Regions from separate parts of the Fodinibius salinus genome, predicted to be linked through region 1. Evidence: riboswitches for the same ligand, from Rfam matches in the RefSeq annotation. Region 1 holds a riboswitch; the other holds the start of a gene.
What was found. A riboswitch is a leader RNA that binds a small molecule or an ion and turns the genes downstream of it on or off. The one in region 1 is predicted to bind thiamine pyrophosphate.
Positions count from the first base shown of each region.

Region 2: it holds a riboswitch for thiamine pyrophosphate, as region 1 does, so the genes downstream of both, thiL (thiamine-phosphate kinase) here and LX73_RS08900 (TonB-dependent receptor) in region 1, are expected to answer to the same signal.

Region 1 is NZ_VNHY01000002.1:902,443-917,903, reverse strand. It holds gene dnaA (chromosomal replication initiator protein DnaA) at 1-532, shown strand, start outside; gene folB (dihydroneopterin aldolase) at 534-896, shown strand; gene folK (2-amino-4-hydroxy-6-hydroxymethyldihydropteridine diphosphokinase) at 881-1,369, shown strand; gene LX73_RS08955 (deoxynucleoside kinase) at 1,372-2,022, shown strand; gene LX73_RS08950 (hypothetical protein) at 2,022-2,282, shown strand; gene LX73_RS08945 (tetratricopeptide repeat protein) at 2,371-2,916, shown strand; tRNA gene LX73_RS08940 (tRNA-Leu) at 3,002-3,086, shown strand; gene LX73_RS08935 (tRNA-binding protein) at 3,144-3,482, shown strand; gene LX73_RS08930 (OsmC family protein) at 3,627-4,106, shown strand; gene LX73_RS08925 (DUF1801 domain-containing protein) at 4,158-4,601, shown strand; gene msrA (peptide-methionine (S)-S-oxide reductase MsrA) at 4,684-5,241, shown strand; gene LX73_RS08915 (PAS domain S-box protein) at 5,264-8,413, opposite strand; gene LX73_RS08910 (DUF2911 domain-containing protein) at 8,668-9,213, shown strand; gene LX73_RS08905 (DMT family transporter) at 9,238-10,236, shown strand; gene LX73_RS08900 (TonB-dependent receptor) at 10,543-12,981, opposite strand; TPP riboswitch at 13,063-13,158, opposite strand; gene LX73_RS08895 (M14 family metallopeptidase) at 13,443-15,461, opposite strand, start outside.
Region 2 is NZ_VNHY01000002.1:678,178-693,638, reverse strand. It holds gene LX73_RS07945 (ABC transporter ATP-binding protein) at 1-1,300, opposite strand, end outside; gene LX73_RS07940 (ECF transporter S component) at 1,304-1,885, opposite strand; gene tenA (thiaminase II) at 1,898-2,572, opposite strand; gene thiD (bifunctional hydroxymethylpyrimidine kinase/phosphomethylpyrimidine kinase) at 2,601-3,428, opposite strand; gene thiL (thiamine-phosphate kinase) at 3,433-4,470, opposite strand; TPP riboswitch at 4,517-4,612, opposite strand; gene LX73_RS07920 (DsbA family protein) at 4,708-5,298, opposite strand; gene LX73_RS07915 (M20/M25/M40 family metallo-hydrolase) at 5,366-7,024, opposite strand; gene LX73_RS07910 (DUF2339 domain-containing protein) at 7,114-8,841, opposite strand; gene LX73_RS07905 (SDR family oxidoreductase) at 9,056-9,868, shown strand; gene LX73_RS07900 (aldehyde dehydrogenase) at 9,873-11,240, shown strand; gene LX73_RS07895 (YhdH/YhfP family quinone oxidoreductase) at 11,237-12,235, shown strand; gene LX73_RS07890 (response regulator) at 12,232-12,651, opposite strand; gene LX73_RS07885 (ABC transporter ATP-binding protein) at 13,127-13,837, shown strand; gene LX73_RS07880 (ABC transporter permease) at 13,834-15,461, shown strand, end outside.

The DNA.
Region 1 (15,461 bases):
GGTTCCTGAGTACGAAACACGCTATGCCATCCTGGAACGAAAAGCCAACGACAACGGTATTGAGCTGAATCATGATGTGCTTGAGTTTATCGCTCATAATTTTAAATCAAATGTGCGGGATCTCGAAGGAGCCATTATCAAGTTACTAGCCTTTGCCTCCCTGCAGCATGTAGATGAAATTGAGCCCCAGATGGCCAAGCGTGTGCTGAAGGATATGATCCAAGAATCACAATCATCAATCTCTATTGAGCAAATTCAAAATTATGTGTGCGATTATTTTGGTATTGATACCAATAAAGTACGCGAAAAAACGCGTAAGCAAGAGATTGTAGAAGCCCGGCAAATAGCCATGTATTTGGCTAAACAATTTACCGATTCCAGCTTAAAAACAATAGGACTACACTTTGGCGGACGTGATCACTCAACCGTTATCCATGCTATCTCTACCGTTGAAGAACGCATGCAAACAACGGCTAAGCACGAGCGTATTGTTGAGGAACTCCATCAAAAAATTGAGGTATCAACACTATAAGATGGAAACCCTAACGCTCAAAGGCCTCCACTTTCACGCCCTCCACGGATACTATGAGGAGGAACGCAAAAACGGAAATAATTTTGAAGTGGATCTCATCTTTTCTGCCCATCTTCGTGAAGCCGGCAGCTCAGACGAGCTGGATAAAACAATTGACTACCAACAGGCTGAAAAAATTGTCCATTCCGTAATGGAAGGGCCATCTGTAAAACTCATTGAGACGCTGGCCAAAAAAATAGGTGACAAGCTTTTTGCAACATTTGATCAGACCCACCAACTCGAGGTAAAAGTACGTAAGATCAGTCCTCCCCTACAAACCAAAACCGACCATTCCGAAATTTGCATGACATGGCAACGGCAGTAGTAGCACTGGGTTCTAATGTAGGCAACCGGCAACAGCATCTTACTGATGCAAAAGAATTTCTGACGGATATTTCCGAGTCCTCATTTCAAAAATCATCAATTTATATTACCGAACCCGTAGGCCCCTCAGATCGGGACTTTTATAATGCTGTCGTTCAGATCACAGTATCCAAAGATCCCGCTCCGCTTATTCAAGCATTTAAAAATTTTGAGCAAGCACATGGGCGATCAGCTGACCAACCGCGGTGGAGTGCCCGCACCATCGACCTCGATATTATTTCGTACGGTCACTTGGTGATTAAAACGGATAATCTTATAATTCCCCATCCTGAATATCACAAGCGATTATTTGTACTAGAACCACTAAAAGAACTTATACCCGACTGGAAGGATCCCAAAACAAAGACGCCTATCGACATGCTTATTAATGAGGCTGCCAATTTACGAGTTGAAAAAACTGATCTGCACTGGTAACCATGGAGAACCAATTTGAATTTATTGCAATAGAAGGTGTTATAGGCGTTGGTAAAACCTCGTTGGCCAAGCTGTTAACTGAACGTCGAAATGCCCGTCTTGTACTTGAAGAGTTTGATGAAAACCCGTTTTTACCCAAGTTTTATGAAGACCGCGAACGGTATGCTTTTCCTACACAGATGTCCTTTTTGGCCAGCCGCTTTAAGCAACAACAAAAAATGCTGAGCAAAGACTTGTTCCAGCAGATGACCATTTCTGATTATATCTTCGAAAAGGACCGTATTTTTGCGCGGCTTAACCTGCAGGATGATGAACTTGCCCTCTACGATTCTATTTTTAATATCATGACGGGGATATCTGCCAAGCCCGATCTGGTCATTTACCTACAGTCAAATGTTGATCGCCTGATGCAAAATATCCGAGAACGCGATCGGGAGTATGAGCGGCATATTTCTCGTTCATACCTGCAGGATCTCAGTGATGCTTACAATCATTTTTTCCATCACTACAATAAATCCCCCCTGATGACCATTAATACTTCTGAGATTGATTTCGTTAGTAATAAAAAACACTTAGATTATATAGAAGAGCAAATTTTTGAACAACCGGTACGCGGTAACACCCACATTCATATCATTCCCAACGATCAGTAATGTTTTTACGCACGCTTTTATTTTTAGTAGTTATGTATTTTCTGGTGAAGATCATCAGTCGTCTGTTTTTGCCGTCTGATAACACGAGTAAAAACCAGCGGAAGGCTAACTTTTTTTACCGTAACTTTCAGCAGTTTTCTCAACAACAGCAACAAGACCAGCAGAATAATAACCAGTCGCAAAACTTTGAAGAAATTGAAGAAGCCGAATTTGAGGACATCACCGACGAAGAAAATTCCTCTTCCAAAATGTCTGACTAAGATCACAGTTTTGCTTATCTTTACTGTTATTATTGATCGCAATAAAACATCCTACATTTAAAACTAACGAGAAAAGCAGTTATAACGCATGAATTTTGAAGAACAGCTTGAAGAAGGATTAGCCCTTTTGCATGAAGGTGATTATGATCATGCCCTCGACATATCGCATCAGCTACAGAAAATGGATTCTGAATCCGCCGATGGATATCACTTGGAGGGGATGGTATTTCAAAAGCTGAACCAGTGGGAAAAAAGTATTACAGCCCTGGATAAAGCTATTGAACGTGAAGATCAAAAAAGTGGCTTCTACAATCTTCGCGGATTTGCCAACCTGCAGCTAGAAAATATGGACGAGTCCATCAAGGATATTGACAAAGCTATAGAACTTGATGATTCTGCAGCTGCTCACCGTAATAAGGTGTTGCATATGATTATGAATGATCAGGGAGATGAAGCTATCACTTACCTTCTGGATCGCATCAAGCAGAATCCCAAGGATGTAGAAAATTGGATTTTGATGGGCGACCTGATGCAGCGAGCCGGGCAAGAGGCTAAAGCAAAAACCTATTACGAGCAGGCCAACAAGATGGCGCCAGAAAATGAGTATGTACAGGATCAACTTGCTGAGATGTAATATCCTAGACCGTATTATTCATCTGAATGATATTCGTTTTTTGGGGATTAAATCGTATATTCGAAACCTCTAAAAATTGACCTTTGCCCTGGTGGCGGAATTGGTAGACGCGCTGGCTTGAGGGGTCAGTTCTCATTATGGGAGTGCTGGTTCGACTCCAGTCCAGGGCACACAAACCCTTGTAAGTCTATGGCTTGCAAGGGTTTTTATATAAATTCACAAGTTTTATGGATACCATAAGTTGGGAGCAGTTTCAAGCCGTTGATCTACGGGTCGGAACTATTATTGAAGCGGACAAATTCCCTGAAGCGCGAAAGCCTGCCTATAAGCTAACAGTCAATTTTGGGGATGAAATTGGCATCAAGAAAAGCAGTGCGCAAATTACCGAGCATTATACTACCGAAGATCTTGTGGGGAAGCAGGTAATTGGAGTCGTAAATCTACCGGACAAACAGATTGGTCCCTTTATGTCGGAATGCTTGGTAACGGGTTTTTATGATGAAAATGAAGATGTAATTCTGGCTACCCCGGAAGACAAGTTACCCAACGGCAAAAAGCTCTGCTAACCAAATACTTTTAATCAACCCGGATGCGGCTTTTAGATGATTCCCTGCAATAAAAGAATTCTGTACGTTTTTACTCGGTAATATTATATTTCGCCCTTAGGGGATACAATCAACGACTCTTGTCTAAAAAGATTAGGTAGCATTATGAGTACACATCAGGCAAAAATTACATGGCAGCGAAAAACGGAGGCTTCCTTTGTTGATCAAAACTACTCACGCAAGCATCAGTGGATATTTAATGAAGGACTAACCGTTCCCGCCGCCGCCTCTGCTGAGGTAGTCCCCGAGCATTTGACCGATGGACATGCTCTGGACCCCGAAGAAGCTTTTGTAGCATCACTCGCAAGCTGCCACATGCTTTGGTTCCTGTCGATAGCTGCAGATGCAGGATATGTTATCAATCGCTATTCTGATGAGGCCGAAGGACAAATGGGAAAAAATAAAGAAGGAAAATTAGCCATCACAAATGTTACATTACAACCAAGCGTACGCTTCCAGGAAAACAAAAAACCTGACGCAAAGACTTTTGAAAGTTTACATCACCGAGCCCATGAGCGCTGTTATATCGCTCATTCGGTAAAAACGGAGATATCAATTAATGCAAACATGGATAGATCTTCTTAACTTTGGGGCTATTTACAAAATGATCATTCAATTTTAACTATACTTCGCATTATGGCAAAAAGTACTGCAGAAACTGTTGAAGAGTATATTCAAGAACTTCCTGAATTTCGCCGGGAGACAATCGAAAAAATACGAGAGTTGATCCTTAACAACCTTCCTGATGGCTATGAGGAAACAATGAACTGGGGCATGATCAGCTATGAAATACCTCTCGAAACCTATCCCGATACCTACAACAATCAGCCGCTTAACTACTTGGGGCTTGCTGCGCAAAAAAAACACAATGCGCTGTATTTGATGTCAGTTTATCAGGATGAAGAACTGCAAGACTGGTTGGAAGAACAGTTTGAGGAAGCCAACAAGCCCATGGATATGGGGCGATCCTGCTTGCGTTTCCAAAATATTAATGACCTTCCGCTTGATGCCATCGCTACAATTATTGCCAAACATACACCCGAAGATTTTATTGCCGCATACGAAGAAACGCGAAAGTAATAATATGTGAGGTCGTAAAGCACAGTATAGCAATGTACTGCTGACTTGGCACAAGTAAAATTGATCCAAATCCTATAAATGTATGGATAACCAAAATCTGGAACAAGCAACTTTGGGTGCCGGCTGTTTTTGGTGTGTTGAAGCAGTATTCCAACAGCTAAAGGGCGTAACATCGGTAGTGCCCGGCTATGCCGGCGGACAAGTTCAAAACCCCACTTATAAACAAGTTTGCTCTGGAAAGACAGGCCACGCCGAAGTAGCGCGTATCACTTTTAATCCCGATGTTATTTCATACAAGCAGCTACTCACTGTTTTTTGGCACACGCACAATCCTACTACTAAAAACCGACAGGGTGCCGATGTGGGCACCCAATATCGCTCGGTTATTTTTTATCATAATCAACAGCAAAAGAAAGTGGCGATACGGTTACTGGATGAGACAGATAATTCCAATCTTTGGGATGATCCCATTGTTACGGATATTGAAGCCCTTTCTAATTTTTCTGAAGCAGAAGATCATCATCACAACTACTACAAAAGCAATCCTAATGCCGGGTACTGCTCAGCTGTTATTGCTCCAAAATTGCGAAAGCTGCACAACAAATTTCCAGATCTTCTTAAAAAAGAAATGACGGAATAAGCTCATGAAGTTACTGTAATACTTATGACTCCGGACCTGTAGTGGGTTCTTCAATCTCAAAGCTAAGTTCCAGACAAGTACCATTGTCATTTTTAAAGTGCCCCTTGGCTCCCAGCTGATTTATAAAGTTTTGAACCAGCGTCATCCCCAAACTATCAACATTTTCTTCCGCAAAATCGTCCGGCAGCCCTTTTCCGTTATCTCTGATTTCGGCATGAAGCTCATCTCCTTCCCTGCTTATGTCAATCTTAATTTTTCCTTCTGTCTGATCTTCAAACGCATATTTATATGAATTGGTAACTATCTCATTCACCAAAAGCGCAAAGGGGACAGCCTGTCCAGTATTTAGATGAATATCATCAATGCTTTTCGATATAGTAACTTCCTTATCCATCTTATTGGTTTTGCTAATTGTTTCAACAAGATCCCCGATATATGCCTCACACGATACCCCCGACAATGTCTGAGAGTTATATATTTTTTCGTGAATTAAACCAATCGTTTGAATTCTGCTTTCACTTTCTTCGAGTGTAGCCCGTACTTCTGGATTCTCGGTTTCATACAATTGAAGCTGAATGAGCCCCGTAACTACCGCTAAATTATTCTTTATACGATGATGAACTTCTTTAAGCAGCATCTTCTTTTCTTCAAGGGATTTCTGAAGCTCCTTCTCATACGTTTTCTGCTCAGAAATATCGATATACATGCCAAAAGCAGCAATGGGGGTCCCATCCACATAAACCGGTATAGGCGCCACATAAACATCTATAAGTTCTCCATCCTTTGTTAACCGCTGTGACTCTATATGAAACTTCTTTTCAATAAATTCTTCATCTAAAAACTGGGGAGCTTCTTCCATGCGCTGTTCGGGCACCAGTTCCTCATCTACATCCTTACCTACTATTTCTTCTTCCTCGTAGCCAAAAAGTTGTTCAAAACTTTCGTTTACATCTTGAATATTATTGTCTGGATCCACCATTACTATGGCCGCCGGGGCTTTTAAAAACAAATTCCGGAAAAGCTCTTCGCTCTTCTTGAGCTGTTCCCGAGCCTTCTTTTGCTCCGAAATATCCTGTCCTACCCCAACAAGATATTCATCGCCACCTCTGGAAAAAAGCCTACCGGTAAAGTAGTATGGAGTTTTTGAACCATCTTTAGCTACGATTTCTGCCTCTAATTCGGACTGGCCTATCTCATAAACCTCTTTTATTTTTTTATCAACCTGTTCAAATTCTTCTTTATCAAAGACATCAACTGGTCCTATAGACTTCAACTCTTCCGAAGAATAGCCCAACAGGTCTTCCAAATTTTGATTCCACCGATGGAATTTACTGTCAGAATTAATCATATAGAATATACCAGGCATACTTTCAATCAGCGCATCGTTAAATCGTTTTTCATCAAGAAGTGCTTTTTCGGTCTCCTTTTGCTGCGTAATGTCAATACCAACACACAAAAAATATTCTTGCTGATCCAATTCTATATAATGTCCCCTCCAATAATACGGAATAGCATTGCCCGACTTTGTTTGTAAACGAAGCTCCCGCCCTTTGTCATTATTATGATTTTTGACACGCTCTGTTCCTTCTTTCAGTTCTTCGTGATCTTCAGGAATCACAAGGTCAAAAACATTGAGCTGACTAAACTCCTCTGTACTGTAACCGGTATATTCCTCAGCATTGTGATTCCATTGCTCGAACTCAAAGTCCTCGTCCATTAACAAATAAATGCTGGGCAGGCTGTCTAATATTGCTTCAGTATAGTTTTGTTGTTGAACTAACGATTTTTCAATCTTTTTTCGCTTTTCATGGGCTGAAATAATATTTGCTGCTGTTTTTAAAAACTGAATCTCATTATTCTTCCATGAACGCTTGTTCTTTATATCCGCAAAACCAACATAACCATACCACTCTTCTTCTATTCGTATCGGAATGGCCAAAACTGATTTTACTCCCTGAGCACCAAGAATTTCTCGTTCTGTTTCAGGTAAATCCTCGATATCTGTGTTAATGATATTACCACTGGACAACTGCTTATGCCACCATGGTATTTCTGAATAGGCAAGCTGTGTAGATGTATCAGTTTTAGTATTTGGAATGACCCCATCTGCACAAGCTTCTACAGCCAGTCGTATGCGCAACTCACCGCCAGCCTTAAAATTTTTATAGAGATATACACGATCGGCATTGGTAACTTCACGCATAATCTCCAAGGTTTCTTTTAGCGCTTTAGGAGAAGAACTTTCCAGCAGCAAGCTCGAACATTCGGATATTGCCTGTTCGTACGAAAGTCGCTGCTGGATATTCGTTTCCGCTCGCCGCCGTTCTTCAATTTCACTGCGTAACTCTTGCGTATGCTGCGCTACCCGTTCGTCAAGCTCCTGATTAATTTTTTCCTTCTTGTCAAGATAAGCCAGGTTATCGGAAATATCTATAATAGTACCATTCACTTGGGTTTCTTTACCATTAGTTAAGCATTTGGCATACACTTCGGCCCAATAAAATTCACCATCAGCAGTAGCAATACGAAAAACCTTTTCTGCAGTTCCTTGGTTTTTGATAAGCGATTGAAAAAAACTTTTAATGCTTTCGCGATCTTCTGGGTGTACATAATTCCAAAAAGCCGTACCCATACAATCATCTATCGAGTAACCCGTCCGTTCGGTCCAAGAGCTATTTAATAATGTAATATTTCCATCGCTATCCAACGAATAGGCAATATCATTAATGTGATTGACAATAGACTGATATTTTCGCTGGCTTTCTTTTAGTGCTAATTCTGCTTTCTTTCGCTCGGTAATGTCAATAGATGATCCATAAACCACCTCATTACCGTTGGAATCTTCGGCAAGGGTAAGCTCATCCCGTAACCAAATATAAACACCATCTTTTCGCTTAAACCGATATTCATTGATAATGCTTATACCTTGGGACATTACTTCTTCGAATCCCTCAAAGACAGCTGTCTTATCATCGGGGTGAATACGATCAGACCACCCATTCTCCCGCTCTAATAGATAGGAAGTAGAAAAACCTAAAATGTTTTTTGCACTTTCGCTTACTGAAACTAAAGGAAATTCATCAGTAGAGGCACAGGCAAATAAAATAACTGTTCCTCTATTTAAAATTTTACCTGTTCCATCAGAAAACGAATAGCGATTGTTTTCACTCATGATATTATATTGTATGACTCTAACGCTATTCTAACCCCCATTGTTAGTTATTAAATATTAAAAAAAAATACCATAATCTAATTCTCATAATGTAATAGTTTGTTATACTGATGCTATGTCATGATTTATAAGCGGAGTTATTCTCAAAACGACATAGCCACTGCTTAAACAAAGATTATAAATAAACGAAAAAACAATATTTTTAGTTACACTAACTTGCTAAATAAATAAACCCTAAATAAATCGACGGTGTTATGAAGTCAGTTCAAACATATCTTAAAATCACGGCATTTGCTTTTTTGGGAGTTATGCTTTTTACCAGCTTGGGTACTGCTCAAGATCGCGGAAATAAAAAAGCACGAACAAGTCCGAATGCATCTGTCAGCCAGACAATCGGAACTACTCAGGTTTCTATTACCTATGGGCGCCCCTCTGTTAATGAACGTGAAGTTTTTGGTGGATTAGAAGCCTATGGTGAGGTTTGGCGAACGGGAGCTAATGAATCTACGGCTATTACTTTTTCGGATGATGTAATGATTGAAGGAAAAAAAGTAGAAGCCGGTACTTATTCACTTTATACTATTCCACGCAAAGATACATGGACTATAATCCTCAATTCTAAATTGTCATGGGGCACGCAATATGATAAAAGTAAGGATGTACTGCGTGTTAAAGTTCCTTCTAAAGAAGCGTCGCACATGGAACAATTTTTAATTTCTTTCCATAACGTTACCAACAGTTCGGCGGAATGTGTGCTTCACTGGAAGAATACTAAGGTTCCGTTCACAATCGAAGTATAGAATTTAAGCAATATTGCAAATTCGTTGAACAATAATACCTTTTCCCGGGGTGGGACACTCTCCCATCACGGGATCCTTATATTTTTTGTTTTTCTCTGGGGTGCTAATTTCATTCTAGCAGAAATTGCCCTTCTGGAGATGTCTCCCATATCATTTAGCGTATCACGGTTTGCTATGGGCGGGATTGCTATGTTTTTGGTAATGTACCTGCAATATCGTTCGGAATGCCGCCAAACTAATAATAAAATTTCCTTTTTACCTCAGATAAAAAAAGAAGACTGGCCAAGACTATTATTTATCTCGGTCATTGGTGCGACGCTGGCTCCCTGGCTTGGTATTGAGGGGTTAGGACTAACCCACGGCGCACGGGCATCACTTTGGCTGGCTCTGGGCCCTGCGGTGAGCACGGGATTTGGTTATATGTTTAGCACCGAAGAAATGGGAGGCTATGGTTACTTAGGCGTCGTTCTAGCTGTTGTGGGCACAATTATCTTAGCTTGGGATGGATTACAACCTGAGCAGGGATATTGGTTAGGAGATGCTATTTTAATTATTGCACTTATCCTTACCGTTATTGAACTGCACCTTATTAAACCCCTAGCTAATAAATACGGTTCCGTACCCATTGTCGCTCTTCGTACTGCCATTGGCGGTACGTTATATATCCTCATTGCCTCTCCTGATCTTATTGTTGTGTCTTGGAAATCACTTGGACTATGGACCTGGATTGCCATCATTGCCGGCGGTGCTATTGGCGTGGGCGTTGGCCAATGGGTAAAGGTACGAGCCCTTAAAAAACTTGGTCCTACACAGGTGGTACTTTATGGTAATATGGTGCCCATTGCAGCCTTGTTTATTGCCTGGCTCAGTATTGGCGAAAACCCGTCCCGGCTGGAGATTATATCCGCCGTATTCATTATTACCGGCGCCATTTTTATACAAGTAATAGACGACCGAGCCAGTACAGATGAAAAAGAAATATCAAATGATGAAGATGTGCGATTCTTTACCAATGCAGAATAATTGTAGCTTTTCAAGTTGGAATTTTGATGTCAGTTTGGTAGAAGTTTCAGGCATGCCCCAGAATGCATAAATCTTTTATTTGCTATATAAACAACCAGCGAAAAATCAGTAGCCGGTTATTGCCCGATTGCAATTTTCTTCCCCGATATGCATAAAATCCCATCCGCTTCTAATTCTGCTTTATCCGTTAAGAATTAACCTTAACAGCTGCGTCAAGCTTCCACACTTTAGAGCTATACATTACAAAAAGAAAGGGCCGACTTTCCAGCCGACCCTTTCTAAATCACGATGTTTATACATATCTATCTAGAAGTTAAACGAGAGCTGTAGCAAAAAATTGCGTCCGGCCTGCGGATAATAATAATTGCTGTATTCTTTTTGTCCTCCGGAAATATATCCAAAGGTATATCCATCGGACTCATACATCTCATTAAGCATATTATTAACCACAAACGTTATTTTAATAGCTTGTAACGACGGTACCGTCTCCCAGTTGTATCTTATACGCAAATTATTTACAACATACGGATCAAGCGACCGGCTTTTGGTCTGTGTATTATCCAAGTATTGTCGAGAAACATACTTTGCTGACCACTGAGCTGACAAGCCTCTCTTAGAAAATTGAAGCATAGTATTTGCAACAACATCCGGAGAAAAAGAGATGTTAGTATCTGTATAAACATTCGTCTCTTGTGATCCAGTATCATAATTATCGACATACTGCGTATATTGCTCAATTTTATTGCGGCTGAAGGTTGCATTGGCCGACCATTCCAGACTTGGCAACAGCTGTGCTCCAGCCTGTAGCTCTATACCTGCACGATAACTACTGGGCACATTCTGCCGCACGTTGGATCCCACATCATTAATTTCGCCGGTTAAGATAAGCTGGTCCTGATAATTCATATAGTAGAAATTCGCTCCCACTGAAAACCAATCAAAAGATCCTTTATATCCGGCTTCCCAGTCGTAAAGGGTTTCATGCGACGGACGATTTTCGGGAGTAGAATCCACATATTCGTCGCGTGTGGGCTCTTTGTTCGCCACGCTGAATGACGCATAGGCCCGATGGCGCTGATTAATATTATACGTCAACCCGGCTTTGGGATTAAAGAAAGTGAGACGATCTTTTTGTTGTACATCCACAATCTGTTGACCACCACCCTGAGCCGGCTGTCGATCTTTACCCAAGAATTCGTACGTAATATGACGAATCTGGGCATCTGCATAGGCAGTGAGCCCATCGATAATTTGATAGCTGGCTTTGATATAGGAATTAAAATCTGTCTTCAACGCATTGTTCTGATAGTATCGTTTATCAGCATTAGTATCTCCGGCAAAACGCGCCCAGACAACCTCTCCAAAATGGTCACCGTCATATTCATTATATCCGCCGCCGAGTGTGAGTGACCAACGGTCCGAGGGCACATATTCAGTTGAAAAGACAGCGCCGTAAAAGTGATTGTCGAGCCAAAGCTGTCGCACCAAATCACTTTTCTGAATAGTAGTATCCGGCAGCTGGATATCACTGATGCTGTACTGTGTCAGGTCCTGGGATTCTTGGTATTCTTCGTAATAACCGCGCCCATAAGTATAATGCAATGACCCCCGAGCATCCCAGTTATCGGTAAACTGATAAGAGTAATGCAGCTGATAATGATCCTGCTGGTAATTGTCCGTCTGATTATCATAATACTTCGTATTCCCGCTTTCATCGGTATAGGCTCCTGCGGGATTATAGGTTCTATTGCCATTCTGCAGCCGGCTTTCGGATACACCATACCACGCTTGGTAGGTTTTCTCTTTTCCTGAAAAGACATCTGCACGCAACAAGCTGCGATCACCATGCCTAGCCGCCGACAGATAAAATGATTTCAGATCTGAAGAAGCCCGGTCAATATATCCATCTGATTCTATCTTCGAGAGTCGTCCCTCAAACTGCCAGCCGTTATCCATCAATCCGGAACCCAGCATTACATTAGCTTTGCGGGTGTTAAATGATCCAATAGCTGTATTTACTTCTCCATAGGCCTCGGATTTCATTTCCGACGTTTGAATATTCATCGTTGCTCCAAAAGCGGCAGCTCCATTGGTGGATGTGCCAGCTCCTCGCTGCACCTGTATATTTTCAACTGAAGAAGCTAAATCAGGCATATTCACCCAGAATACACCATGCGATTCGGCATCATTAATGGGAATACCGTTAACCGTCACATTAATGCGACCCTGATCGACACCGCGGATACGCATAGAGGTATAGCCGATGCCTGCTCCGGCATCTGATGTGGTAGTAACCGAAGGACTGCTCCCAATCATATAGGGCATGTCCTGACCCAGATTTTTCTGTTCAATACTGGCTTTGCTGATATTTTCATAAGCCATGGGCGTAGCTTTATCTACGCGAAGTGCCTTCACAAATACCTCATTACTCATCATAGTAGAAGGTGTGAGCGTGATAGTTAACGAGCTTTCAGCTCCGTCAAGCCGAACGATTTTAGCTTTATAGCCAACAAACGTCACTTTTATTTTTTGAGGCGCATCATCGGTAAGCGTCAGTGAAAATGATCCATTCTCATCCGTCGAAACACCATTTGATGTTTGCAACTGGATAATATTAGCCCCGGCCAGCGTTTTGCCGGTCTGCCCGTCTGTTACAGTTCCGCTTATTGTTTGGGCAAAGAGCATAGTACTCATTGCCATGAAAAAACACAGAATGGCTGTGCTTCGAATAATCTTAAAAAACATAAGTTCCTCCGTCTTATTAGATTTATAAGAGCGGGAGATGAACTTGCAAGAAATGCTGATCAATCCGGCAGCAAGGATAAATCCCTGCCAACCTGGTTTCCCTACGCCGGTTTTACCCGGTTCAGGTTCTTAGGGTATGATCTCAGCCTGCTGTTGCAAGCACCCCCAACCTTGGGTATAGTTAGAATGCGCCCTAAGATACAGGCATCAGGGGGAAGTTTCAAAAGATAAGGCTAAATAAATACTGATAGCTCCCAGCGCAGCTGGAAACATTCTCCTCATTTTGATGATAAAGACGTAGGTAGAGAGAAAACAAAAATTACCACCTAAAATAGGCCGCGATTTGCTGGTTCTAGGACCAAGTATTGGAACCAGATCGTGATCGATCCTAGCATTTAAATAAATTGGCTCCTACGCAAAGCATAGGAGCCAGATACAATTACATCATTTGTGATAACAGCTTACTGTCCTACCAAAAACACGGCATTGCCAAACAGCTGCTTGCCATTATACCAGAAAGCGCGGAACAGGGGGTTATCAATCATGTAAACTACCGATCCAGAACCCATATTCTGCACGCCAAAAGTCAGGCTGTTTTGAATACCCTCTTTTGCCTCATGACCCAAAAAACCGCTCATGTGTGCTCCTTCTTTGGTAACACCCACATTCCAGCCATTCTCCAGATATTGGTAGCTACTGGTATTGAGCTTCAACGAAAAGTAGTTACCTTTGTAGCCGAAAGCCAGTGGATGCGTGTTATCCATCGTAACCTTGAAAATGGATCCCGGATTAAAACTGGAAATACTTTCGCGCTGCTGCTCACCGTATTTGTCTAATTGGTTAGCCACTTCTGCACTTTCACTTTCATCATCTTTCTTCCGCTTCAAAGCAAATCTCTCTTTGCCGGCCAGCAAATTATTACCACCCTGCACGGCAATTAGCTTGCCACCTGAAGAAATCCACTCTTTAATTTCGCCAAGCCGATCACTATCCAGCTCGTCACCATAATAAGACGGCAGAATCAGCACATCATATTTACTAAGATCAACATCACCGAAATAATTAGTATCCAGCATCGTCAGCGGATAGTTAATCTGCTTGTCAAAATAGTGCCAAATTTCGCCGACCATACCTGCATCTGTACCGCTGCCCGAAAGCAGTGCTACCCGCGGAGGTTCCAAATAGCGCACCGACGATGAGCCAAAGTCGGGCCCTGACTCTACAAATCCCGTTGAGGCTGCATACAGCTGCTGGTTATGCTTGTTCGCAATCTCTTGTACAGTGCTGTCAAAATCCTTAGTGAAAATCTTATTATCAGAACGTGTAATAATTAACGTTCCACGATCATACGACTGCCCATCCACAGTAAAAGACTTTTGCGCAAAACGAACTCTGATCTCTTGCTTGAGTAGATCACTGAGTAAACCTATATCTTCCAAATCTTGCCACTTAGCCAGATAGGCATACGGTTTGCCAGAAATCTCATTTTCCAACTCTTTCTTTGGGGCCGATGCCTGTTCTACATCCAAACGTTGCTTCAGCGCATAACCGTCCAGACCATAAGCATAATGCTGTCCCCAAGCTGTAATATCATAAGTTACGGAATCAGAAAGCTCTGGCTTGGGCTCAAACAAAATGCGCGCCATTACAGATTTGGGCTGATAAACGCTCACCAGGTAGTCATCCTTACTAACTGAAACTTCTTCGCTCTCTCCGGTCTCGTAGTTATATCCCCTCAACGATTGTGACTGCGTGGGCTGCCCATACTTTACCTTGTGTTTATCTAATAAATCAAACAGTGCCTGCAGCTTATCCGGATTGTTATCGCCTTTAATCACAAACGTCTCGTATTCTCCCTGGGGGTTATTTTGAGCCCTGTCATAGTAACTGCTAAACTCACTGACCAGCCTGCCCGCATTTTTCGAGCTGATCTCTACTGTTGATAATCCCGTTGTATGATGATGGGTCAACCGATCGTTAAGCGTAAGCGTATCCCCCTCGGTTTTAAGGATGCCGAGTCCTGCCAGGCTGTGACCGGCTTGCTCGTAAGTCATGCCGATTGCACCATTAAAAATGGGATAGGTATCCCCATAGCTGGGATAAAAAAGATCGAACACTTCGCGCGTAAAGTAGAGCCAATTGTTTTTATTAAAGTACTTTGCATGATTTTGACCAATGGTAAATTGGAATTCCGACTGCCAATCGGTAATCGCATTATGAAACGGCTTGGCTGCCGGCGCAAAATAATAGGGAGAATCATATTCCTGCTCATGGAAATCAACATGAATATGAGGCATCCATTTTTGATACTCTGCAATACGATGACGGCTCTCCTTCTGAGTAAGCCACGCCCAGTCACGGTTCAGATCAAAATAATAGTGATTCGTACGTCCACCGGGCCACGGCTCGTGATGTTCGCGAGCATTGAGATGTACATTCGGCTGGGTTCCCACGGTCTGCTTGTACCAATAAACGTAGCG
Region 2 (15,461 bases), 220 kb from region 1:
CAAATGTAGGCTCATCCAACAACAACAATTTGCGATCTGCAACCAGTGCGGATGCTACACTAAGACGACGTTGTTGGCCGGTAGATAACCGATAGGGATTTTCATCAGCTAATTCTTTTAAGCCAAACCGTTTTAAAACCTGTTCTACTTTACTGTCTATTTGTTGATCTGGCAGCTGCTCTTTCTGTAACGTAAAAGCCACCTCTTCATAAACACTTTGAGCAACAAACTGAAGCTCCGGATTCTGAAAAATAAAACCAATCTCAGATGCCACTTCTGCGGTATCACTAATCAGTTGCCCCTGCAGGCTTACTGCTCCTTCTGTGGTAATTAGTTTCATTAGTGCCATCAACAGCGAGCTCTTGCCCGCACCGTTGGGACCGGTAATAGTAATCCATTCTCCCTCCTGGACCTTAACCTCAGGCATGGTAATGCAAGCCTTCTCATCATAAAACCCTTTAAGATGTTCAATACCGAGCAATGGAGGTTCAGACTTATCTAAAAAATTGGTATTGGGCTCTACACCTATTTCACATTCCTGATCGTGAACATTCCAGCTTTCTGAATGCCAGATACCGTACCTATCTAGTAAGGAGCGATGATTCTGTTGTACCTCCTCCGGAGAACCATCAACTACCAATCTCCCTTCTTGATTCAGTACCAATACCCGATCTACAAATTCGACAATCTCTTCAATTTTGTGTTCGACTATCAACAATGTCTTATCACGACCCAATGTACGTACATGCTGCCAAATTTCCGAGGTTCCTTCAGGATCCAGCAAGGCGGTAGGCTCATCCAACACTAGCGTATCCGGCTTTAGAGCCAGTGCCGAAGCCAATGCCAGTCGCTGTTTCTGTCCCTGTGATAATGATGAAATAGGCTGGTGCGCATCTGTAAACCCCAAGCCAACCTGCTGTAGATAGTACTCGATATCACTCGACATATCAGCGCGTGGCACGCCCATATTCTCCAACACAAAAGCGATCTCCTCATCCACATACGGCATACAAAACTGCGAATCGGGATCTTGAAAAACATAGCCCCACGACTCCAGGGTTTTTCGCTCTTCCCATTCAATAGGTTCTTCAATAGCTTCGGGAATAAGCCCTGTTATCACCTTCAATAAAGTAGACTTCCCCGAACCTGAGGGTCCCAGCAACAGCACTTTTTGTCCCTTAAGAATATTTAGTGACAAGCCATCAAACAGCAACGTATTTCTGCTCGAAAACCGAAACCTCAGATCCTTTATTCGCGCCGCTAAATATTCCGTATCGCTATGTGATGCAGGTGCTTTCATATACTAATTGGAGTCTACCGTTGCAGTGCCCACCGGACGAACCAGATCAGCTACACCAGCATCTTCCAGAGCCGAAACCAACCAGTGGCCCATCCAGCCGGCAATAATGACGGCACCCGATAACCGAAACAGAATCAACAGGGAGAGATTCCACAAGGCAAGGTCACCGATATAACCCTGCAGTGAATCCAACAAGAGAGACCCAACTGTTGCTGCCGCCGCCGCTGCCACAGCTACACTAACAGAATACTTCCGATAGCCTACCGCAGCAAACACGAGCTCTGCGGCCAGTCCCTGGGCCACTCCTGACAGCAAGACGGCCAAGCCCCACTCGGATCCCATAAAAAATTCGCCCGAAGCTGCTGCAATCTCTGCCAATAGTCCCACGCCGGGTTTTCTAATAAGCAGGAAAGCCACCGTTGCTGCAATAAACCACATCCCATAGATCAATTGCTCAAGATGCATACCGAGCGGCTTTATGGCGTAGTATAAAGGTCCCCACAACTTATAGATCACCCCAAAAACAAGGGCTACAACTGTGGTAACTAAGATGTCTGAAAGTTTAAGTTGATATCGATTCTTCATCGTTTTATGCACCTATGCCGGCACGGCACTTTTCGGTTCGTGGGGCCACTGCTCCATCTCATAAGCACTGTCCCAAAATTTCCACTCCATCTGCGAAGAACGCACAAAAGCATGCAGCATCTGCTGGCGACGATGTTTGGGCTCTTCTTCCGCAACGCGGTTTGTTATTGTGATAGCCTTTTCAACGCCCTCATTAAACTCTTCTCCCGCATAGGTATCAATCCAATCCTGATAGGGATTATCGGGAGCGGCATTTTCATAAATATGGAGCCCTACCTCACGATATATCCAAAAACAGGGGAGGAGTGCTGCAATAGCAACGGCATTATCTTTCATCGTTGCAGTAGCAAGCAAAAAGTTAGTATAAGCAAAACAAGATGGGGACTTTTGTAGTGGGTTACCGGCATCTAGCCTCTCATAAAACTCGCCGTGCAGTTCCCGCTCCACATCAATAGCATTAGTAGCAAATTCAAGAAACTGTCGAGCCTGCTCATTACTGTCGGATCGAATACCAGCCATCGAAAGTGCCCGAGAATAATCAGAAAGATATAAGGTGTCCTGTTTCAGATAAAAGGTGAAGACCTCTTCCGGCAAAGTGCCATCAGTAAGCTCTTTAATAAAAGGGAGTTTTAAAATACGATCGTAAATAGATTCAATTTCTTGCCAAAGTTCATCAGTAAATTTCATTCCTTTTCAATTCTTTTAGGTTAAAATATTAAATCCAAAATTGGTGAAAATGATGTAACGGTCCACTGCCCCCGCCCATATTATATTGACTACCTGCCGAAATAGCCTGTGTGATATATAGTTTTGCCTGTTCAACTGCTTTAGGCATGGGGTATCCTTTTGCCAAGTAAGCGGCAATAGCGGAAGAGAGGGTACAACCTGTACCGTGGGTATTATTCGTTTCTATACGTTTTGCATTAAATTGATGTAGCTCCGGATCTTTTGATGCGATTGATAAATAATCGATGCTTTCATCCTCCTCAAAATGTCCGCCTTTCAGTAACACTCCGCCAGTGCCAGTTTCCAAGAGGTTCTGGGCGGCTTGCTTCATCGACTCATCGCCGTTTATATCACGCCCCAGTAATCGTTTTGCCTCCGGAATATTTGGCGTAATAAGATCAACAAGAGGAAATAATTCTTCTCTTATCACTTCGATAGCCTCATCCTGTATAAGCTGAGCACCACTTTGAGCAACCATGACCGGATCTAATACAATATTCTTCAGATCATGTTTTTTAATGCGATCCGCGACCACCTCCATAAGAGGCCCGGTAAACAACATTCCTATCTTTACGGCATCGACCTCAAAATCCTCTATCACCACATCGATTTGATCTTTTAAAAACTGTGGCGGCACTTCATGAATAGCCCGTACTTCTTGTGTATTCTGGGCCGTAAGAGCAGCAAACGCTGACATACCGTAACATCCCAAAGCCGAAATAGTCTTTAGATCTGCTTGTACACCGGCCCCACCCCCACTATCAGAAGTGGCAATAGTCAATACACTATCATACGATCGTTTCGAATTGTTTTGCATAAAACTAAGATTCCTTAAAGTGTTTGAACTCCTGTTCTTTGACTTCTACCGGCGATCCATCTCGAAGTATTTCAACTTCAGAATCACCTTTGCTGACACTTCCTATCTGATGTAGAATAGTGCTAAATTTCTGTTTGTATCGCTTTTGCAAATCCTTAACAGCATCTTCGGCTACTGCCAAGAGGAGCCTATAATCTTCTCCTCCTGCCACGGCAAACTCCTGTGCCTGTTTATTGATACCATTTTTTTCATAAAAAGACTTGAAAGCCTGCGACAACGGCAGCTGTTCTAATTCGATATTAAGACGACACTGGCTTTGTTGGGCTATGTGGTGAGCATCTCTCAACAACCCATCGGAGACATCGATCATGGCATGTACCGCTTTTTCTTGACTCAGCCACTGCCCTTTTTCCACTTCCGGCTTTGGCTGTTGGTGACTCTCTAATAACTGCTGGCGCTCTGATTTCGTTAGATGAGCATATTGATCGGGATTTGATAGTATTTTAAGGCCGGCTGCGGAATCTCCCAATGTTCCGGTTACACATAAGACATCACCGACTTTTGCTTCGCTTCGCAATTTTACCTGTCGGGGTTTCCCAACACCCGTAATCGTAATATTGACAATAATATCATTCTGTGACCGAGTAGTATCGCCCCCCAATAGTAAGATATTATGCTTTTTGGCAAGAGCGAGTAATCCATCTCGAAACTGCCTAAGCCAACTTACAGATAGCTCTTTGGGCAGAGCCAGCGATAAGTAAAAGCCATTGGGACGGCCGCCCATTGCTGCAATATCAGAGAGGTTTACGGCCAGTGCTTTATGTCCCAGAAAATGGGCCGAAATATCTTGGCGCCTAAAATGGACATGCTCTACAATAAGATCCGTACTTAGAAACTGCTTAAGTCCGCTGGGTCCTTCTGTTACGGAGCTATCGTCCCCTATACCAATGCCATCTGCAGAGGATAGAGAATCAGCAAAGAGAGCAATAATCTGCTCTTCTGATAAGTCACTTATATTTGGGGAATTCAGCGAATCAGCCATATAAAATATTATGCTGCTCGCCGCCAGAAGGGCAGGAAAAATCAGTACCAATGATTTGTCGTTTCCCTCCGCTGGTGCTAACCAGATCAGGTTACCAGGATTTCATCTCAGCCGCATTCCTGCAGCACTCCTAACGACAAGCAATACGTAATTTCTACGTAAAAGGGAAGCTAGCCTTTTATCCCATGCAATGCAAGCTGGGAACCATAGGATAAAAGTTTTTATAAAACTAGAATATCAGTTTTCCTTCTTTCCAAGATACTTTTCAACTACTTTTTCAAATTCCTCATAATTCTGGGGAAGCTGGGTCAACTTTTCGCCCTCAATAAAAAAGGTAGGCGTAGAATTTACGCCCATATTCATCCCTTCTTGCTTTTGATTCATTACAATACGCTGCGTCTCAGCATCATTAAGATCACTTTTAAACTGCTCCATATCTAAGTTTAGCTTTTTGGCATACCGCTTAAAAGTGGGAATAGGATTTACAGATTCCGACCATCGTTTTTGATTCTTATACAGCATATTATGCATTTCCAAAAACTTGCCTTGGTTCTTCGCCGCTTGTGCTGCCCGTGCCGCCAAAGCCGCAAACTGATGGCTGTTTAACGGATAAAAACGCAGCTTCAGATTAATCTGGTCACCGTATTTATCCTTCAGTTTTTTTACAATCGGATTATAGTATGCACATGCCGGACATTGATAATCACTGTACTCAGTAATTGTTATTGTTGGCTTTTTAGTTTCAGTGTCCTGGGCATCAGCTTCGGACATACCAACGCTTAGTGACAAGATTGCAATGAGAGCTGCTGTTTTGATAAGTAACTTCATAAGGTTCTGCTGTTAATGAAAATTATTCGCTAATTATAACGATGGATTAGACCAAAAGATTCTATATTTATTGGGACGATGCATCTTCAATCATATTTAAACGCGCTTGTTTAAACTCATCACCTTTTTGCCAACGCTGCATGTCTTCGGCATTAATGATGCGGTATCCGACATCAAAAAACAAGCGTACATCCTGCACCATGCCGGCCAGATCCCAATACTTGTTAATTTCGTCATTGACCGTATGATAGTTTGCATTTTGCAGACTGTCCACAGTCTCTGCATAGCCTTCCGGCTTGTCGATAAAATTCGTACCTGAATTAGGAAATATAGCAGGAATCCCTTTCTTGGCCAGCGGAAAATGATCCGAACGATAAAAGTATCCGCGGTCGGGATGCGGATCCGGTTTAACCGTACGACCCTGCTTTTCGGCCAGCTTTTGGATCTGGTCACTTACCGTATTTCGTCCATATCCCACCAATACCAAGTCCTTGGTTTTACCATAGACATTCATACCGTCCAGGTTAATATTTGCCGTTACTTTTCCGGGATGAACTGTGGGATTTGAGGCCCAGTATTTAGAACCCACCAATCCTACTTCCTCTGCTCCCACGAATAAAAATAATACGCTTCGCTTAAGCTGTGGCTGCAACTTTTTGTAAGCACGGGCCATGTTAAGGACAGCGCTTACTCCCGCTGCATTATCCAAAGCCCCATTATTAACAGAGTCTCCTTCAACAGCTTTTGTAATACCCAGATGATCGTGATGGGCGGTAAATACCAAATACTCATCTTTAAGACGATCACTCGTTCCCTCCACAACACCCAACACGTTTTGAGCATCTTGGTTTCGGTAGCTGGCTTCAAGATCTAAGTTCAGTCGCAATCCCTCGAGCGGTACCGGCTCAAACGATCGGCTTTCAGCTGCAGCCAACTGTTCCTGCAGGTTGAGACCCGCACTTTCAAATAACGCTCTGCTGGACTCTTTGGTAAGCCATCCATTTACTTTTGTAGGTGATTGTTCCATTGAGTCATTTCCGCGCAAATAAAATCGCTCACGGCTCCAGCTGTTGGCCACCACATTCCAGCCATATCCCGCCGACGGAGTAGTATGAATAATAAGTACACCTGCAGCACCCATTTCGCGCGCTTTCTCGTACTTATAGTCATACCGACCGTAATACAACCTTGTCTTTCCTTCAAAAAGATCAGCCTTCTTACTGGGATCATTATTTTTTACGACCAGAACCTTTCCTTTCACATCGGCTTCTTTAAAGTCATCCCAGTTTTCTTCGGGCGCCTGAATACCGTATCCCACATAAACTAATTCTGCCTGATCAATGGATACATTCTCGGCCAGATTACTGGGCCAAGCCATAAAATCAGAGTAATATTCAAAACTGCGTACCGTACGGCCATTCTTTGTAATTTGAATAATAGCATCCTCGGCTGTCTTTTGACCAACCAGCGGCACATCCTGTACGTATCCACTATCCGACGCCCCACCCTTTATATCATGTTCTTTCAGCTTACTAACTAAATAGTTAACTGTCTTTTCTGCACCCTCAGTTCCTGTAGCACGCCCTTTAAAGCTATCTGAAGACAGTTTCTCAATGGGCTCTATCAGCTTTTCTTCTGTGATTGATTTTGCGGCCTGATCTATCGGTGACTTTATACAGCCCGCCAGTGAAATACAAACAACAACTAAAAATATCAGCCTTTTCATAATCAGTATTATTTCATTTAAATCATATATTCATAAAATATGACAACCCGTCTCACATATTCTAAACAGCACTAAAAGTAACATAAATTTTATTTATTGCTAAGTTCTCCGCCATCTTTTTTGTCCATAAAATGTGATTGTCCATAGTAGCCCAACAGTAAAAAGACAGCACCAAAACCAATAAAAAGAAAGATGCGCCATATAGCCTGCAGCTGTGACAAATCAACAATAAACAGCTTGGCAACAACTAATAATATGGTGGCCATCCCTGTCAGACGCATCAGTCGTCCGAACTGTATAAACCCTAATATTAATAAGATGGTGGCATAGGCTCCCCACGCTACGGTGATCCATGGCTGGCCGTTTTCTATCAGTGAAAGCTGCTGGTACATCCAAATCAAAAATACCAGGTGGCTAACTATACGATACCCTTTCTTCAGCTTTGTTTGTGACAACCAGCGCGGTATTACCAGTGCACCCACCGCAATGACACCAAGCTGCGTGAAGGGACGAACATTCCAAAGAAGTGGATCAGTACCTGGCCGATAAGCAAATGCCTCGACAACCCATAAAACAACTATACCAAATAGTATATGGCCGGCAATATTGAGTTTCCCATCTCCTGTTTGGTGGGCGATATAACGCAGGCATACGGCCTCAACAGTAAGCGTTACAAAAAGAATGCTTTGCTCCAGCAGAAGCATAAACCCAATAGTGAGCATACCCAGTCCCAACAGCATGTGCGTTGATGCAAGCCCGGTACATTGGTTATTCGTAAGCGGACGATAAAGCAATGCTGCCAGAGCTGATAATCCCATTGCAACATAGCCTGCATGGACCATCGATAACTCCCAAATACCTATTGTCACAGCAAGCATCAGCAATGGAGCAAAAACAACCATGAATTGAACGCTTGGGTTCGGACGAATTTTCTTTTGGCTACGTTTTTGCTCTTTTCCCGGATCGCCCCAACCTTTGCTATCAGATACCCAAAATACATTACGAAATACCGGCAACAGCCATGATCCCAGCAGCCAAACCACGGCTCCGGCCTGCAACATCCAGGACTCAAGTGAAGTATCCGCGGTGGCAATTCCCACCACTATTACCGCTGCACTGCCCAGTGAATACGTCCAAAGTAGCGACTTCCATCCCTTTTGCATATAGATTACGATAACCCCCGCCAGTACCAGCATAGTATAAATCATCAGCAGCACTACACTTCCACCCCCGGTATGCAGCATAAATGGCGTACCAAAAGCACCCAGCGTTCCCACCACCGAAAGTACCGCTTCATCCTGTTGCAGCGACAGCGATAACGCCAGCAGTGTAACTATGATCATAAACGACCAAACAACAGTACTCGGTAGAAATGAATACAGCTGAAATGTTGCAAAACCGGTAATATAGAAGGCCGCAATTCCACCACCCATCAATATTTGTTTAAGTGGACTTTGATCTGTATTCATCTGCAGTCCACCAAAGAAAAGTGTCACCCCAATGCCCAGGCCAATGGCACTTCGGATTGGAGGAATCAGCCATCCCTGATCAACGGAGTATTTAAACAGAAAAGCCACCCCAATCAGTAGTAATGTAATACCAATGCGGTTCAACCACTGTTCATTAAGCTCAAAACCTTTTGATTCCTCCGTCACATCGTCATCAGGGGGCGCTGCTTCCTCCTGTCGGAGAGCAGGAGTAGAAATATTCGACTCATCTTTTTTGGAGGGTACTCCCTTTTCCTCCTCCAAAGCCTTTACCCTTTTTTCTAGCTCATCAATGCGCGACGATAAATTATTTTCTTTTTGATCACCCACCACTCAATATATTTTGTTCAACTACTAATAAAATTATTTGACATGCTGAAAGAGATGCTACCTCAAGATCAGCACAAGGACTTAGAATAACATCATGTCTTAACTTTATAATAAACCACTTTTCTAGAATACTGATATACAAAATTTTCTGCTTCTTCTCTATTGATCACAGTATATTATTACTATACTCTGTGTTCTAAGACAAGATATTTCTATGAGTACAATTGCAAACAGCCATATCCTTATAACCGGCGGCGCAAGCGGCATTGGACTAAAGATGGGGAAAAATGCCCTTGAACGAGGAGCCTCAAAACTGGTTATCTGGGATATAAATACCGAAAAGCTGGAAGAATGCAACAAACAACTTGCCAATTTTCGGGATCGAATCCACACCTATAAAGTGGATGTATCAGATCCTGAACAAATCTACCAGTCGGCGAAAAAACTGCAAGCAGAAATTAATCATCTTGATATTCTTATTAACAATGCCGGTGTTGTTGTGGGCCAACCATTTCAGAAACAGAATATGGCAAACATCAACAAAACTATTGCCGTCAATTTGTTGGGCGTTATGCACACCACCCGCGCTTTTTTGCCCCAGATGATCGAACGTTCTACAGGGCATATCGTCAATATAGCTTCTGCTGTGGCCCACATGGGCAATCCCAATATGTCAGTTTATGCAGGCAGCAAATGGGGCGTTAGGGGATGGTCAGAATCGCTGCGTATTGAGTTAAACAACCAAAATGTCACCGTAACATCTGTAGAACCGGGTTATATTGATACCGGGATGTTTAAAGGAGTAACACCACCGCTGCTCACCCCCCTTTTGGATCCCGAAAATTTAAGCCGACGCATCCTTCGGGCCGTTGAGAAAAATAAAATGCATCTCCGCACGCCATTCATGGTAAAAATACTCCCGTTTTTAAAAGGCATACTGCCCACAAAAGTTTTTGATTTTGTAGCTGGCAAGCTCTTTAAAGCCTATCACTCTATGGATACGTTCACGGGTCGAAACTCAGACTAATAGTATGGAAGAAATCGTCAACATACAGCAGCAGTTTTTCAAACAAGGGCATACTCGTGATGTGGATTTCCGCAAAGAACAGCTGCGCAAAATTAAAAAGCTGCTCAACACTTATGAAGACGATATTTTTGACGCCCTCTTCGCAGATCTGAAAAAGCCGGTCTTCGAAACCTATGAGACCGAGCTGCTTATCCTAAAACATGAAATTGACCACCTGCTATCGAACCTGTCGTCTTGGGCCAGCCCTACCAAAGTAAGCGGCGAATTTTTTAACTTTCCTTCCCAAAATTATATTCATCCCCAGCCATATGGTGTGTCGCTGGTGATCGGTGCCTGGAACTATCCGCTACAACTCAGTCTCAATCCCGCTTTGTCCTCAATCGCAGCCGGCAATACCACCATCATTAAACCATCGGAGCACGCCTCACATACCTCTCGGCTGGTGACCAATATGATCAATGAAAATTTTGAAGCCGGATTTTTGCATGCCATTGAGGGTGACGCGGAGGTCACACAATCTCTGCTGGATCAGCCACTTGACTATATTTTCTTTACCGGCAGCACTACCGTAGGCAAAAAAATCATGCATGCTGCCGCCAAGCAGCTCACTCCACTAACTCTCGAGCTGGGTGGTAAATCGCCCGCCATCGTAGACCAGTCGGCTGATATTGCCACTGCAGCCAAACGCATTTGCTGGGGTAAGTTTATTAATGCGGGACAAACCTGCGTCAGTCCCGATTATGTATATGTTCACAAGAGCCTGAAAAAAACTTTTTTGCAACATCTTAAGGAGTATGTAACAGAATTTTACGGGGACGATCCCAGCCAAAGTCCCGACTACGCACGCATCATCAATCGTAACCATTTTAGTCGGATTACCGGTCTTCTGGAAGATCAGTCCGAAGTAATCGGGGGACAATATAATGAGGAGGATCTTTATATTGAACCCACTATTTTGCCGCGCGCCGACTGGAACCATTCAGTAATGCAAGAAGAAATTTTTGGTCCTCTGCTCCCAGTACTTCCATTTGCCGATCTCGATGACGTAATCACTACTATCAATTCCCATTCCCGTCCGCTGGCCCTTTACCTGTTCAGTACGGATAGCGACAATCAAGAAAAAATAATTAATGAAATTCCATTCGGCGGCGGATGCATCAATGACACGGTTGCACACCTGGCAAACCTTAATTTACCTTTCGGTGGGATCGGTAACAGCGGTTTTGGTCAATATCATGGGAAGAGTGGTTTTGATGAGTTTTCGCATCAGAAAAGCATCATGAAAAAATCCGGCTGGCCCCAAATACCACTGCGCTATCCGCCTTATGAGGGGAATTTGAAATGGCTCAAAAAATTTACTGACTTATTATGACTGATTCTTTTAAAGCCTTTGTCGTCGATGAAGATTCAGAAGGAACCATCTCACAATCCGTGCGCGACTGGCCTATCGACAAACTTCCCGACCACGAAGTACTGGTACGGGTCCATTACTCATCCTTAAATTATAAAGATGCCCTTTCGGCCACAGGTAACAAGGGCGTTACCAAAACGTATCCCCATGTGCCCGGCATCGATGCGGCGGGGATTATTGAAAGTCCCGGTGATTCTACCTTTGATGAGGGGGATAAGGTACTGGTAACCGGCTACGACCTCGGTCAAAATACATTCGGCGGTTTTGGTCAATATATCCGCGTGCCGGCAAACTGGATTGTCCCCTTGCCTGATAATTTAAGCCTTCGGGATAGCATGATCATAGGCACAGCCGGATTTACCGCCTCCATCGGCGTTCACCATCTGCGTCATAACAACATTACCCCTGATGACGGATCCATTCTCGTAACCGGCGGCACCGGCGGGGTAGGTACTATGGCGGTATCTATTCTTTCTGCGCTGGATTACAAAGTAACAGCCGCTACCGGCAAATTGGATCAGTCTTCTTTTCTCAAAAACCTGGGAGCGGCATCAGTCATTCATCGGGATGAAGTGCAAGATGAATCTTCAAAGCCACTACTCTCTAGCCGATGGGCCGGCGTTATTGATACCGTCGGCGGGATTATGCTCGATACTGCTCTGCGCCAAACACAACACAATGGGACAGTAGCCTGCTGCGGAAATGTGCTGGGGCACGAGCTGCATACCAACGTGTACCCGTTTATTTTACGGGGCATAAATCTAGCTGGAATGGACAGCGGCAATTGCCTGATGGAACTTCGAAAAAAGCTGTGGAATAAGCTTGCTTCCTCATGGAAACCCCAAAATCTGGAATCGCTGAGCCACGAGTGCTCGCTGGAATCAATACAAGAAGAGATTACAAAAATTCTGGAAGGCCAACAGGTCGGCCGAGTTCTCGTTAAGCTACCGGATTAAGTTGTAGAGTTAGCCGGGCGATTTTCTCCTGACTCTGATCCTTCGGACGGCTTACCCAAAACTTTCTCAAGCGGTATTTTAACATCAGCACTAGTAACCGGCTTGGTAAGAAATTCTACAAAACCAGTCTTTTTAGCACGCTCAAAGTTATACCGGTCGGAACTTCCGGAAAGATAAATGACGGATGCGTCAGAAAAGGTGCGAATCTCCTCCATGGCCTCAATACCGTCCATCCCCTCTTCAAGCGTAATGTCCATAATGATAACGTCAGGCTCTAACTCAGAGGTTTTCTCTATGGCCTGCGGACCGTTTTCAGCTTTACCAACCACCTCAAAGCCAATCCTTTTGACCATACGCTCCTCTACCATTGCAAGCAAGAGGTCATCTTCTACGATTAATACCTTACCGTCAGCCATTTTGCTGTAATTTGCACCAAGTGGAATTAATCCAACTTGTAGTTTAATCTATTTGTAAAAAATAATTAAAATGTTTTAACATCCAAGTATATTTTTGCCCTTCAGGGATTTTTAACAATACGCAAATAGAGAATCCCCGTTGCAGTGTTAACCTAACACAAATGGTGTCGTTTTTTCGAACCGAAGTGAACAATCAGGTGTTAATACATTTTTTAAAATCAATCAGCGACTCATAACTATTTAGCTCATTAGTAATAGTACCGTTTCACATTCCGTAGTGATATCCAAAGACAATCTTAAACACGCTACCCCTCCCTAATACTGCATTGTTTTGATTCTCTCAAAATCTACTACTTAATGCAACTTCAGTTGAGCCTGCAATGTGATGGTTCTGTAGCAATACTTTGATAGCCGAGGAACCATTGAAGAAGGTGGTATGTTATTTGGTTCGATGATCAAAAGAAAACCTAACTCCATGGATGCAGTGGCGCATATTCAGTTAAAACAGTTGACCAAAATTTATCAGGAAGGAGAAAAAAGCCGCTCCGTGTTGGATGAGCTCAACCTTTCCGTTCAAGAGGGAGAAATGCTTGTGCTATTGGGCAGATCTGGGTCTGGCAAAAGTACTATGCTGAATTTGGTGAGTGGAGTTGACAAACCAGATTCTGGTGAGGTGCGCATCGGTGGGACTGACTTAACAACCCTGAATGAAAAAAACCGAACCCTTTTCCGACGTAACAATATTGGCTTCGTTTACCAATCGTTTAATCTTATCTCCACACTTACCGCGCACGAAAACGTACTGTTACCACTCAAGTTAAAGGGTATCAAGGATAGCCAGACCCTTGATAACGCTCAACAGTTTCTGGATGAAGTAGGGTTGGGGGATAGAGGAGATAGTTATCCTGATCGCCTTTCAGGAGGTGAACAGCAACGAGTAGCTATTGCCCGGGCTCTGGCAAATGAGCCAATGCTTATTCTGGCTGACGAACCAACCGGCAATCTGGATTATAAAACTGGGAGGGATATACTGAGCGTCCTGAATGATCTGGTTCGCAAGAATGGCAGAACAATGATTATTGCTACTCACGATCATGACATATGCAACATTGCGGATCGTGTTCTTGAATTAAAAGGCGGCAAACTGCATGAAGTCGATAACGTTGCTGAAGTGACAGGAAGATGAGTAAACACAAAAAGAATTTGCTGTGGCTTTCTAGCCTGCGCTTTTTATGGAAACATCCCTGGCACTTTGCACTTTCCATTTTGGGAGTAGCCCTGGGGGTATCTGTTGTTGTTTCTATCGACCTTTCCAACAGCTCAGCTAAAAAAGCGTTTTCACTATCTACCCAAGCCGTCACCGGCAAAGCGACCCACCAAATAACGGGAGCCGGCGAAAATATAGATGAAGAGGTATATCGAACAGTTCGGATAGATGGCATGGTTAAAAAGTCGGCACCCGTAGCCGAAGGATATGGACAGATTGAAGGCATAAATCGAACCTTTCAGATTATGGGTATAGATCCCATTGCGGAAGCACCCTTCCGCGATTTTGCCAGCCAAAAAGGTGGAATCGAATTACCAAAATTTATAACTGGAAAGAATACAGGCATAATTGCCAAACCGGTAGCCCGGCAGATTGGAGCATCAGTGGGAGATACGTTGTCAGTTTCAGTGGGTGGGCGCACTTACAGCGTACAGTTAGCAGGACTTATCAACGCTGGTAACGATCGCAGTCAACGCGCACTGCAAAATCTACTGGTCGTAGATGTAAGTACAGCCCAACAATTATTTAACATGCAGGGACAGCTATCCCGCATAGACCTGATTATACCTCAAGAGGATGAAAAAAAGATCATCCCCAAAATACAATCCCTATTGCCCAGTGGGTCCACCATTAGTCGTTCCGATTCAAGGTCAGAAACAGTAGCACAAATGACCCGCGCTTTTGAATTAAACTTGGAAGCGCTAAGCATGCTTGCACTGCTTGTAGGGATGTTTTTAATCTATAATACCATGACGTTTTCAGTTGTACAACGGCGTCAACTTATTGGTCGACTGCGTGCTTTAGGCGTCACAAAAAAAGAGATACTCACCATTATTCTTAAAGAAGCCGCACTAATTGGAATAATAGGTACCATCGTCGGCATTATCTCTGGTCTCTTTTTAGCAAAAGTGCTGCTCAAGCTAGTCACCCAATCCATAAACGATCTCTATTTTGTACTCTCAGTCCAAGAGCTCGCCATCGGATTTTATCCGCTGGCAAAAGCAGCCGTACTGGGATTGGGAGCCACGCTGCTTGCTTCATACTGGCCTGCCCGCGAAGCTTCGCAGGCAAAGGTATCTACCGTATTGAAGCGCTCATCCAGTGAATCAAAAATAAAAGGAAAATTAGGGATTCTTGCCGCATCGGGCCTCGGTGCCATTCTGTTGGGAGCGGCCATTTTACTTATTCCAAATGGCGGTATAGCAGCCGGCTATTCTTCTCTGCTATTTATGATCGTGGGATTTTCATTGGTCATCCCGTTAATAATTGTAGCAATCGCTCAGATTTTTCGTCCACTGTTGGGTAAACTCAATGGCTTGATTGGCACAATGTCGGTCCGGGGAATAGTTACGGAACTAAGCAGAACATCGGTTGCTATAGCTGCACTCGTAGTAGCTGTATCCGCAACTGTAGGCGTGGGAGTAATGGTTGACAGTTTTCGCACAACCGTAGTTTCATGGCTTGAAGCTCAACTCCAGGCTGATGTATATATTCAGCCGCCTAGTGCAGTATCCCGCAAAACAGACACAGAACTTGAACCAAG